4 regions of the Anoxybacillus ayderensis genome follow, and region 2 is predicted to be linked to each of the others. Evidence: riboswitches for the same ligand, from Rfam matches in the RefSeq annotation. Region 2 holds a riboswitch; each other region holds the start of a gene.

Region 1 (3,100 bases), on a different contig from region 2:
ACTACCGAAGCAATTTTTTGCTTCGCTCGTTCAAAAAGTGAATGCGGTCATTGCTGAAGGGCATGACGTCATTAATCTTGGGCAAGGAAATCCGGATCAGCCGACCCCTGCTCATATTGTAAACGCGATGCAACAGGCGGTAGCAAAGCCAGCGTATCATAAATATTCACCGTTTCGCGGGTATTCGTTTTTGAAAGAAGCCGTAGCGACGTTTTACAAACGGGAGTATGGGGTAACGGTTGATCCCGAAAAAGAAGTCGCCATTTTATTTGGTGGGAAAGCCGGGCTCGTTGAAATGCCGCTTTGTTTATTGAACCCCGGCGATGTCGTGCTCGTTCCCGATCCCGGTTATCCGGACTATTGGTCGGGCGTTGTGCTCGCGCGGGCGCGCATGGAAATGATGCCGCTGCGAGCGGAAAACGACTTTTTGCCCGATTATGAGGAGTTAAACGAAGACGTTGTCCGCGAAGCAAAACTCATGTTTTTAAACTATCCGAACAACCCGACAGGTGCGACAGCAACGGAATCGTTTTTTAAAAAAACCGTTTCGTTTGCTGAAACATACGGCATTGCCGTCGTACACGATTTTGCGTACGGGGCGATTGGTTTTGATGGGAAAAAGCCAATCAGCTTTTTACAAGTCGAAGGGGCGAAAGATGTCGGCATTGAAATTTATACGTTTTCGAAAACGTACAATATGGCAGGATGGCGCATCGGCTTTGCGGTCGGAAACGAAAGCATGATTGAAGCGATCAACGTTTTGCAAGATCATTTGTATGTGAGCATGTTCGGTGCCATTCAAGAAGCGGCAGCGGTCGCGCTTTTACAGTCGCAACAATGCGTCGAGGAGCTTGTCGCCACGTATGAAGCAAGACGGAATACGTTTATTCGCGCGTTAAACGACATCGGCTGGAACGTCCAAGCGCCAGCAGGCTCGTTTTTTGCGTGGCTTCCGGTGCCAAAAGGATATACGTCTGAGACGTTTGCCAATCTTTTGCTTGAACAAGCGCATGTCGCTGTTGCCCCAGGCATCGGCTTTGGTGAGCATGGGAAAGGATATGTGCGCACAGGGCTACTCACAAGCGAAGAACGGCTAAAAGAAGCGGCGGAACGAATCGGGAGGCTACAACTTTTTTAAAAAATCGTTGACAAAATGAAAGACTGCTGTCATAATTCGAATTAAATTTATGAAAAATGAACCATTTGAAAAATTCCATACATTGCGAATTCTTATCAAGAGTAGGCGGAGGGACGAGCCCGATGAAGCCCGGCAACCGACTTAACAAACGTTAAGCACGGTGCTAATTCTCGCAGCAGTAGGCTGAGAGATAAGAAGAGACGAACAATTAGCCTCTTCTTATGAAGAGGTTTTTTATTTGTAAAGGAGTGGCACGATGATTACAGCAACATATTTGATTCATGATGACAAAGATTTGGCGAAAAAAGCGGAAGGGATTGCGCTTGGGCTTACTATCGGGTCGTGGACCGATTTGCCGCAGCTTGAACAAGAGCAGTTGAAAAAACATAAAGGTGTTGTTGAGTCCATTGAACAGCTTGAGGAAGATGAGCGAGTCAATACGTATTTCGGGAAGCGATTGAAACGGGCGCTCGTGCGCATTTCATATCCGAGCGTTAATTTTAGTGCCGATTTTCCAGCGATTTTGACGACGACGTTTGGCAAATTGTCGTTGGATGGAACGATTAAACTCGTTGACCTGACGTTTTCTGACGAATTAAAACGAGCGTTTCCGGGTCCGCGCTTTGGCATTGACGGCATTCGTGAAAAGCTTGGCGTCTTTGACCGTCCGCTTGTCATGAGCATTTTTAAAGCGGTCATCGGACGCGATTTGCGATATGTGACCGAGCAATTAAAACTGCAAGCGCTCGGCGGTGTCGATCTCGTGAAAGACGATGAAATTTTGTTTGAAAACGACTTGACGCCGTTTGAAAAACGCATCGTCGCAGGAAAAGAAGCGTTACAAGACGTGTACGAACAAACAGGGCATCGGACGTTATATGCGGTGAACTTAACAGGAAAAACGTTTGAACTAAAAGAAAAAGCGAAGCGCGCAGCGGAGTTAGGCGCGGACGTGTTGTTGTTTAACGTGTTTACATACGGACTTGACGTGCTGCAAGCGCTTCGCGAAGACGATGACATTCGTTTGCCGATCATGGCGCATCCGTCATTTAGCGGCGCGATCGCTTCCTCGCACGTGTATGGAGTGAGCTATGCGCTTCTTCTTGGCAAACTATTGCGCATGGCAGGAGCGGATTTTTCGCTTTTCCCGTCTCCGTACGGAAGCGTGGCGCTTGAAAAACAACAGACGCTTGCGATTGCCGATGAACTGACGAAAGAAGAGCCGTTTGTTCGCGCGTTCCCTGTCCCATCCGCTGGCATTCATCCGGGGCTTGTGCCGCTTTTAATTCGCGACTTTGGCATCGATTGTGTCATTAACGCAGGCGGCGGGGTGCACGGTCATCCGGCCGGAGCGGTTGGAGGCGGTCAAGCGTTTCGTGCCGCAGTAGAAGCGGTGCTTTCAGGGCGTTCGCTTCATGACGCGGCAAAAGAAAACGAACCGTTACGACAAGCGCTTGATTTATGGGGGAGCGCATCATGAAGCCAGTCATTTTTTGCGACTTTGACGGGACGATTACGTTAAACGATAACATTATTGCGATTATGAAACAGTTCGCTCCACCGGAGTGGGAAGCGATCAAAGACGATATACTTGCACAAAGATGTTCCGTACAACAAGGCGTCGGGCGCATGTTTTCTCTTTTACCGTCGTCATTGAAAGAACAAATCGTGCAATTTTTGCTTGACAACGCCCGCATTCGCGACGGATTTTCGGAGTTTGTCGCATTTACGAAACAAAAACACATTCCGCTTTATATCGTCAGCGGCGGCATCGACTTTTTCGTTTATCCGTTGTTAGACGGTTTGATTGAAAAAGAACGCATTTTTTGCAATCGCGCGGACTTTCGCGGTGAAACGATTCAAATTACGTGGCCGTATGCGTGCGATGAACATTGTCAAAATGAATGCGGCTGTTGCAAGCCGTCTCTTCTTCGTAAACTCGCGCCAAAAGGAGCGAAAACG
Region 2 (3,100 bases):
GCTGCTCACCGTATTGAATGCGTGTCGGAGGATATCGATCGTATTTCTAGTGAAACGAATCAACAGCAAGCATATATTGAACGCATTAGCTTAACGATTGATGAAATGTCTCGCGCACTCCAGTCCATTGCTTCGTCTTTAGACGAAACGGTACATGCATCGCAGCACATTAGTCATTTATCGCAAAAGGGAAAAGAGAAAATGGAAGGTTCTACTTATCAAATGAAGAAAATTTCTGAAAAACAGCAAATATCGGTGCAACTTGTCCAAGAGCTTGAAAATAAATCGAAAGAGATTCATCAAATTGTAGAGCTTATTTCTCAAATTGCTGCACAAACCAATTTATTAGCTTTAAACGCAGCGATTGAAGCAGCGAGAGCAGGAGAGCATGGGAAAGGGTTTGCCGTTGTATCGGAGGAAGTGCGAAAGCTAGCTGAACAATCAAGTGAAGCGGCAAGCACGATCGCTGGATTAATTGAAGATATTTTAGTAAAGATGGAACGAGCGGTGAAAGCGATGAATGAAAGCACGCAAGAAATTTATTCTGGAACGAGTGTTTTAGCTGAAACAGGAGCCTCGTTTTACGAAATTATTCAAGAAGTCGCGCGCGTCTCGGATCAAATTGAGTCGATTTCAGCTGCCACAGAGCAATTAAGTTCAAGCAGCGAACAAGTCGTAGATGCCTCTCGTGCTGTTCAAGCGATCGCAAAACGAACGGCTAGTTCGATGACCACTTTTGCTGGCGAAATGCATCAACAGGCCGTTTTCACTCAACAATTGAGCGATACTTCGAAGGAGCTACATCATTTATCACATAAACTTCAAGAAATGATTCGACACTTGAATCGACGTGCAATGTAAGGACGTTAAGGGAAACATCTTCCAATTTTTTATATAATAATTTTTATTGACATCGTCCTTCTTTCGATGATATACTCACATTCGTAGTTCAACATCATTCTTGAATACATTAAAACGTTAACTGAATAAAGCGTTTAAAAGCGCTCTTATCAAGAGAGGTGGAGGGATGTGCCCGATGAAACCCGGCAACCGTCAGCGCTGCTGAAATGGTGCCAATTCACACAAAGCGTTTGCTTTGAGAGATAAGAGACAGAATGGACGATAACGCCTTTCTGTTCTCTTGAACAGAAAGGCTTTTTTCATGGAAGGAAGGTGACAGCGACGTGATTACTTTATCAAATGTAACGAAAGTATACAAAGCAGCAAGCGGAAATGTGACTGCGGTCGATCATGTAAACTTGCATATTGCAGAAGGAGAAATTTTCGGCATCATCGGTTATAGCGGAGCGGGAAAAAGTTCGCTTATTCGATTGTTAAATGGACTAGAAAAGCCGACAAGCGGTGAAGTCATTGTCGATGGAAAAGATATGGGGAAAATTAGTGGGAAACAATTACGACAAGCTCGTCAGCAAATCGGGATGATTTTCCAACATTTCAACTTACTTTGGTCGCGAACGGTGCGTGAAAATATTGCTTTCCCGTTAGAAATTGCCGGTGTGCCGAAAGAGGAACGGATGAAGCGTGTCGATGAGCTCATTCAACTCGTCGGCTTGCAAGGAAGAGAAAATGCATATCCGTCGCAATTGAGCGGAGGGCAAAAACAGCGCGTCGGCATTGCGCGTGCGTTAGCGAACAACCCGAAAGTGTTGCTATGTGATGAAGCGACGTCGGCCCTTGACCCACAAACAACCGATTCGATTTTAGATTTGCTCGTCGATATTAATAAACGTCTCGGTTTAACGATCGTGTTAATTACACACGAAATGCATGTCATTCGTAAAATTTGCGATCGCGTAGCGGTCATGGAAAACGGAAAAATTGTTGAAATGGGCGAAGTGCTTCATGTATTCCGTAAGCCAGAGCAACCGATTACGAAACGATTCGTCCAACAAGTGACGGAGCCGGAGGAAACGAAAGAAGCGATGTTGCATCTTCTTGAACGATATCCGAACGGCAAAGTTGTTCAACTTACATTCGTCGGCGAAGCGGCTGAGCAACCGCTCATCACGCAACTTATTCGCCAATTCGATTTGAATGTGAATATTTTGCAAGGGAAAATTTCGCAAACGCATCACGGTTCATATGGGGTGCTATTCATTCATTTAGACGGTGCGAATGAAGAAGTTGAGCGAGCGCTCGCTTTTATTCGCCAGCAAGAAGTGGAAGTGGAGGTGTTGGCGAATGTGGAATGAACTATTCCCGAACGTCGTTTGGGATAAAATATGGGCAGCGACAATGGAAACATTGTATATGACCGCTGTTTCTGTTGTAGCGACGTTTGTACTTGGCATTTTACTTGGTTTATTGCTGTTTTTAACGTCTAAGGGAAACATATGGGAAAATCGTTTCGTTAACGGTGCTATTGCGTCGTTCGTCAACATTTTCCGCTCGATTCCGTTTATTATTTTAATTATTTTGCTTATTCCGTTTACAAAACTTGTCGTTGGCACGATTCTTGGAGCAAACGCTGCGTTGCCAGCACTCATTATCGGTGCCGCACCGTTTTATGCGCGCATGGTAGAAATTGCGCTTCGTGAAATCGATAAAGGTGTCATTGAAGCCGCAAAAGCGATGGGTGCGACGACATCGACAATTATTTGGAAAGTGCTCCTTCCAGAAGCGCTTCCTGCACTTGTATCTGGAATTACAGTGACGGCGATTGCGCTCGTTGGATATACAGCGATGGCAGGAGTTGTTGGCGCTGGAGGGCTCGGAAATTTAGCGTATTTAGAAGGGTTTCAACGCAACAATAACGATGTTACATTTGTTGCAACAGTGCTCATTTTAGTGATTGTCTTTATTATTCAGTTTATTGGTGACTTTGTCACTTCTAAAATAGATAAACGATAAAAAGGAGGAAGAAACAAATGAAGAAATGGATCTCTTTACTTGTTGCTGCAATTGTTGTTTTAGCGCTTGCTGCTTGCGGAAAAAGCGAAAGTGCGGAAGAAAAAACGAATAAACTTGTCGTTGGTGCATCAAACGTACCACATGCGGAAATTTTAGAGCGAGCAAAACCGATTTTAAAAGAAAAAGGGATTGAATTGGAAATCGTGACGTTCCAAGATTATGTATTGCC
Region 3 (3,100 bases), on a different contig from region 2:
GATGTAAATGGGCGTCGGTAAATGTTTCGTCGCTTCATACACGTCTTCGATTTGTTTTTCGCTATAAAGCGGCTGTGTTAAAAAGTAGTGCGCCCCGCATTCAATTTTTTTCTCGAGCCGCTTCACCGCTTTATCTAAATGGCGTACGTTCGGGTTAAAGGCGGCAGCGATCGAAAAGTTCGTTTTTTGTCCGAGCGGTTTTCCTGAGTACGAAAGCCCTTCGTTAAATTGGCGAATTAACGAAATGAGGTCAAACGATGATAAATCGTAGACGGACGTTGCGCCCGGAAAGTCGCCTACTTTTGACGGATCGCCTGTTAAAGCGAGCACGTCGGTCATGCCGAGCGTATGAAGCCCCATTAAGTGCGACTGCAAGCCGATTAAGTTTCGATCGCGGCATGTAATATGAATGAGCGGGCGCATGCCGAGCTGTTGTTTGACGATCGTGCCGACAGCGACGTTGCTAATGCGCGGTGTCGCAAGCGAATTGTCGGCAAGCGTTAAGGCATCAATGTTCGCTTCTTTTAACGCCTTTGCTCCTTCTAAAAATGTCGTTAAGCCGAGTTTTTTCGGCGGATCGAGCTCGACGATAATCGATCGGCGCGTGCGAGCGATGTCGGCAAGAGAAGGGGCTGTCGTTTGTTTTTCTTCTTGGACGACGATCGGATGGCGCTGTTTTACTTCTTTTTTATATACAGGTGTGCGATCGGAAAGGGCGCGAGCAATGGCCGCAATATGTTTTGGCGTCGTGCCGCAACAGCCGCCGATAAGCCGAACTCCTTGCTCGCGAAAGGCGCGCGCCGTTTCTTCAAAATATTGTTCGCTCGTTTCGTAAATAAAGCGACCGTCGCGATATTGCGGCAAGCTTGCGTTCGGATATACCGATAAAAAAGCGCGTGTTGGAATCGGCACTTCTTCAAGCGAGCGCAACATATGGTACGGGCCGAGATGGCAATTTAAGCCGACGACATCGGCACCGAGTTGTTCTAATTCGGTCAGCGCTTCGGCAAGCGGCATTCCGTGTTGCAGAACGCCGATATCGTGCAACGTGACGTGGGCGATGATCGGCAACGTCGTTTCTTTGCGAGCGATGGAAAGCACCGTTTGCAATTCTTCGAAATCGTAATACGTTTCAAGCAAAAGTCCGTCGACCCCTTCGTTTAACAACACGTACAGCTGTTCACGAAACGTCCGTTTCACTTCTTCAAGCGAAATCGTGCTTTTATTCGTGCTGCGCAGTCCTCCGATCGTACCGAGCACGTAGGCGCGCCCTTTTGCCGCTTTTTTCGCAAGTTCGACCGCCGCTTCGTTTATTTTTTTTACGTCATCTTGCAGCCCGTAACGTGCTAGTTTCACGTAGTTGGCGCCGTATGTGTTCGTTTGAATGACTTCTGCGCCTGATTCAATATACGCTTCATGAATATGGACAATTTCTTCAGGTTTTGTGACGTTTAATTCTTCAAAACAACGATCGATGCCGTGCGCATATAATAATGTCCCCATCGCTCCATCAGCGATGACGATGCGTTCTTTTAAATCATCTAACAATCCCACGTCCATTCCTCCGTTTCTTCGTTTAAAGTAAAAAAGTCTTCCCCATAAGAAGAAGACTTGACGCGCTCCTTCTTATCTTCCAAGCGAATCGCTTGTCTGGACTTAGCACCTTGACGATCGTCAGGTTGCTGAAGGTTCATCGGGCCAGTCCCTCCCCTTCTCTCGATAAGATGTTGTATGAAGTTACTCATAAATGTAACTGATTTTTTAGAAATATTCAACTATTTTATTTCAAAAAAGAAAAAGAAGGCAAAGCGCCTTCTTAACGGTAGTTGACGAATTGAACGTCAATCGGTAAATCTGCCTCGCGAATGGCGGCGATCACTTTTTGTAGGTCGTCTTTACTTTTGCCGCTGACGCGAATTTGGTCTTCTTGAATTTGACTTTTTACTTTTAAGCCTGTATTTTTAATGATTGTGTTAATTTTTTTCGCATTGTCTTTGTCGATGCCTTGGACGAGTTTCGCACGTTGGCGCACCGTTCCGCCAGATGCTGCTTCCACTTTTCCGTACTGAATGTTTTTTGTCGGCACGCCGCGTTTAATGAGTTTGCCGATGAGCACATCTTTGAGTTGCTCCAGTTTAAACTCATCGTCAGAAATGAGAATGAGTTCATCTTTTTCAAGCGAAATGTCGCTTTTGCTTCCTTTAAAGTCGTAGCGGTTTTGAATTTCTTTTAACGCGATGTTGACTGCGTTCGTCACTTCCGACAAATCGACTTTTGACACAATATCAAATGAACTTTCTTTTGACATATGAACCACCTCAGCATAAATTCGTTGTGCTTCCATTATAGTCGATTGTTGGCATACGAACAACTTTACAAAATCTTTATATTATAAAAAGTAAACAAAATGTCGGAATGTGTCGATATAATAAATGAAGCACGATTTGATCGAGAGATAAGGAGATGAGGAAATTTGATGAAAAAAATGATTTCACTCTTGATGGCATTCGTTTTGTTGCTTGCCGCAGGGTGTTCGCAAACGGGTTCTTTTCAACCGAAAGAGCGAATAAAAGTGGGCATTATGTTGTCAGACGTCGGACTCGGTGATCAGTCATTTAGCGATTCGGCGTTTAAAGGATTAATGAAGGCGCGCGATGAACTCGGCATCTTTTTTGACTACCGTGAGTTAAAAGAAACCGAGACGTATGAAAAAGGATTAACGGAGCTCGTTGAAGCAGGAAACGATCTCGTCATCGGATTAGGATTTATGGTGCAACAAGATTTAGAAAAAGTCGCGAAAAAATATCCGAAACAGCAATTCGTATTAATTGATGCGGTATCTGACCTACCGAACATTACATCGATTACGTTTAAAGAAGATGAAGGAAGCTTTTTAGCGGGCGTAGTCGCTGGCATGTTGACGAAAACGAACAACGTCGGTTTCGTTGGCGGAGCGGATGTGCCGCTTATTCGTAAATTTGCGAACGGTTTTATTCAAGGGGTAAAAGCGGTTAAACCGGAAGCGAACGTGCAAGAAGTGTATGCCGGCAATTTCGGTGATGATAAGCTTGGGGCGCAAATTGCAAAACAAATGATCGCA
Region 4 (3,100 bases), on a different contig from region 2:
CTCTCATTACGCGTAAGAGCGAGCAAGGGGCGATTCACTTTCCTTCTGAGTAAACAGCATGCCAAACCATAATGTCCAACATTTTTAGCTACTATCGCTTTTCCCTGTCCCATGATCATCAAACAACTGCAAAAGAACATACTTGTGAAAAAAGAGAGAGCTACATTCCGTAACTCTCTCTCCTTTCTTACTTCGCCAACTGTAACGCTTGTTGTTTTAACACTTCTGCTTTATCTGTACGTTCCCAAGGAAGATCAATATCTGTGCGACCAAAGTGACCGTAAGCAGCTGTTTGTTTGTAAATCGGGCGACGAAGATCAAGCATTTTAATAATGCCCGCCGGACGAAGGTCAAAGTTGTTGCGCACCACTTCAATTAATACATCTTCAGATACTTTGCCCGTGCCGAACGTATCAATTGAAATCGATACAGGTTTTGCAACACCGATCGCATATGCTAACTGCACTTCACATTTATCTGCAAGACCTGCCGCGACAATGTTTTTCGCTACGTAACGCGCCGCATAGGCTGCTGAGCGGTCTACTTTCGTTGGGTCTTTTCCTGAGAATGCCCCGCCGCCGTGACGTGCATAACCACCGTATGTGTCAACGATAATTTTACGTCCCGTCAACCCTGCGTCACCTTGTGGACCACCGATGACGAAACGTCCTGTTGGGTTGATAAAATATTTTGTGTTTTCATCGATCAATTCTGCCGGAACGACAGGTTGAATGACATGCTCTTTAATGTTGCGTACAATTTGATCTTGTGTAATTTCTGGATGATGTTGTGTAGAAACAACGATCGTATCGATACGTACAGGTTTGCCGTTTTCATCGTACTCGACTGTCACTTGCGTTTTTCCGTCTGGACGTAAGTACGGTAAAATGTCTTCTTTACGCACTTCCGCTAAACGGCGTGCAAGTTTGTGTGCTAGAGAAATTGGTAGCGGCATAAGTTCTTTCGTTTCGTTGCACGCGAAGCCAAACATTAATCCTTGGTCACCTGCACCGATCGCTTCGATTTCTTCATCTGTCATTTGTCCTTCGCGAGCTTCTAACGCTTTGTCAACACCCATTGCGATATCTGGTGACTGTTCATCAATTGACGTCAATACTGCGCACGTATCTGCATCAAAGCCGTATTTTGCACGCGTATAGCCAATTTCACGAATTGTTTCACGAACAATTTTCGGAATATCTACATATGTAGATGTTGTAATTTCTCCACTCACTAAAACAAGTCCTGTTGTTACGCTCGTTTCGCACGCGACACGGGCATTCGGATCATTCGCTAAAATCGCATCTAAAATCGCATCGGAAATTTGGTCACAAATTTTATCCGGATGCCCTTCCGTTACAGATTCAGATGTAAACAGACGACGTTTAGGCATTCAAACATTCCTCCTCAGTATAATGAAAAATGATACGGTACTCATCCCTCTTATTATGGTCTATCGTGAAAAAAACCTTTCCCTTAGAGGAAAGGTTTTTGCATTTGTCTGCGCCTTTCACTCTTATCGTTCAAGGGCGTCCCCTTGCCACAGGTTAGCACCTTTTCACGTATGTGACGGTTGCTGGGCTTCATCGGGCCTGTCTCCCTCCACCAACTCGGGATAAGAGTATCCGTTCATCTCAGCATCATATCACATCTGTATGAAGCGAGTCAACGTTTTTTCTACTGTAATGATCTTGAAAATAAATTCAAGAAAAATACACGAATTAGTATGGACTATTTATCAAAATGTGTTATACTTTTTACATAAAGATAAATCAAACAAAGGTAGGTTTTGTCCGATGAATTCCATTGAATTGACGAACAAATTATCAACACTCTTACAAAGGGATGGGGTTTTTCATAACTTATCTGTACCACGATTAGTAGAAAAAGTATTAACTCGCAAAGAAGGCGTTCTCACTTCATCAGGAGCAGTTTGTGCAACAACTGGGAAATATACAGGTCGTTCTCCAAAAGATAAATATATTGTGGAAGAACCGTCTGTGAAACATAAAATTGATTGGGGAACTGTCAATCAACCAATTTCTGAAGAAGTATTTGATAAACTGTACAATAAAGTGATCGATTATTTAATGACGAAAGAAGAAATATTTGTATTCAACGGCTTTGCAGGCGCGGATCCAGCTTATCGTTTGCCAATTCAAGTTGTCAATGAATTTGCTTGGCATAACTTATTTGCCCATCAATTGTTTATTCGTCCAACAACGGAAGAATTACAAACGCATGAACCACAATTTACGGTCATTTCTGCACCGACATTTAAAGCGGATCCAGCTGTTGACGGCACGCGTTCAGAAACGTTTATTATCATCTCATTTGAACGTCGTACCGTGCTGATTGGTGGAACAGAATATGCAGGGGAAATGAAAAAATCGATTTTCTCGGTCATGAACTTTTTATTGCCAGAACAAGGAATCTTTCCGATGCATTGTTCAGCAAACGTAGGTCAAGAAGGAGATGTGGCGCTCTTTTTCGGTTTATCGGGCACAGGAAAGACAACGCTTTCTGCTGACCCAAACCGTCGCCTAATTGGCGATGACGAACACGGTTGGTCAAATAACGGCGTGTTCAACATTGAGGGCGGATGTTATGCGAAATGCATTAACTTATCACGCGAAAAAGAGCCGCAAATTTTCGATGCGATTCGCTTCGGTTCCGTATTAGAAAACGTCATGATTGATCCAGACACGCGCATACCAAACTATGACGATGCGACGTTAACCGAAAATACGCGCGCAGCATACCCGCTTGAAGCAATGGACAATATCGTCCAACCGAGCGTTGCAGGTCATCCGCATACGATCGTCTTTTTAACGGCCGATGCGTTTGGTGTATTGCCTCCAATTAGCAAATTAACAAAAGAACAAGCAATGTATCATTTCTTAAGCGGCTATACAAGCAAGTTAGCGGGCACAGAGCGCGGAATTACTGCACCTGAAGCAACGTTTTCTACTTGCTTTGGCTCACCGTTTTTACCGCTTCCTGCAACACGCTATGCAGACATGCTCGGACAAAAAATTGACGCTCATGGCGTGCAAGTATTTTTAGTCAACACCGGTTGGACAGGAGGCGGATACGGTGT

Evidence for each region. Region 2 has a riboswitch for S-adenosylmethionine ahead of HNR63_RS01895 (methionine ABC transporter ATP-binding protein). Riboswitches for the same ligand answer to the same signal wherever they lie in the genome.
Region 1: it holds a riboswitch for S-adenosylmethionine, as region 2 does, so the genes downstream of both, mtnW (2,3-diketo-5-methylthiopentyl-1-phosphate enolase) here and HNR63_RS01895 (methionine ABC transporter ATP-binding protein) in region 2, are expected to answer to the same signal.
Region 3: it holds a riboswitch for S-adenosylmethionine, as region 2 does, so the genes downstream of both, HNR63_RS03080 (bifunctional homocysteine S-methyltransferase/methylenetetrahydrofolate reductase) here and HNR63_RS01895 (methionine ABC transporter ATP-binding protein) in region 2, are expected to answer to the same signal.
Region 4: it holds a riboswitch for S-adenosylmethionine, as region 2 does, so the genes downstream of both, metK (methionine adenosyltransferase) here and HNR63_RS01895 (methionine ABC transporter ATP-binding protein) in region 2, are expected to answer to the same signal.

Annotation. Positions count from the first base shown of each region.
Region 1 is NZ_JACDUV010000002.1:291,208-294,307, forward strand. Features, by position in the region: gene HNR63_RS03815 (pyridoxal phosphate-dependent aminotransferase) at 1-1,138, shown strand, start outside; SAM riboswitch class I at 1,228-1,335, shown strand; gene mtnW (2,3-diketo-5-methylthiopentyl-1-phosphate enolase) at 1,395-2,618, shown strand; gene HNR63_RS03825 (2-hydroxy-3-keto-5-methylthiopentenyl-1-phosphate phosphatase) at 2,615-3,100, shown strand, end outside.
Region 2 is NZ_JACDUV010000001.1:374,108-377,207, forward strand. Features, by position in the region: gene HNR63_RS01890 (methyl-accepting chemotaxis protein) at 1-861, shown strand, start outside; SAM riboswitch class I at 1,005-1,110, shown strand; gene HNR63_RS01895 (methionine ABC transporter ATP-binding protein) at 1,185-2,213, shown strand; gene HNR63_RS01900 (methionine ABC transporter permease) at 2,203-2,871, shown strand; gene HNR63_RS01905 (MetQ/NlpA family ABC transporter substrate-binding protein) at 2,889-3,100, shown strand, end outside.
Region 3 is NZ_JACDUV010000002.1:153,613-156,712, forward strand. Features, by position in the region: gene HNR63_RS03080 (bifunctional homocysteine S-methyltransferase/methylenetetrahydrofolate reductase) at 1-1,554, opposite strand, end outside; SAM riboswitch class I at 1,624-1,726, opposite strand; gene HNR63_RS03085 (YajQ family cyclic di-GMP-binding protein) at 1,817-2,308, opposite strand; gene HNR63_RS03090 (BMP family lipoprotein) at 2,477-3,100, shown strand, end outside.
Region 4 is NZ_JACDUV010000004.1:41,846-44,945, reverse strand. Features, by position in the region: gene HNR63_RS06895 (glycosyltransferase family 4 protein) at 1-16, shown strand, start outside; gene metK (methionine adenosyltransferase) at 188-1,393, opposite strand; SAM riboswitch class I at 1,514-1,622, opposite strand; gene pckA (phosphoenolpyruvate carboxykinase (ATP)) at 1,797-3,100, shown strand, end outside.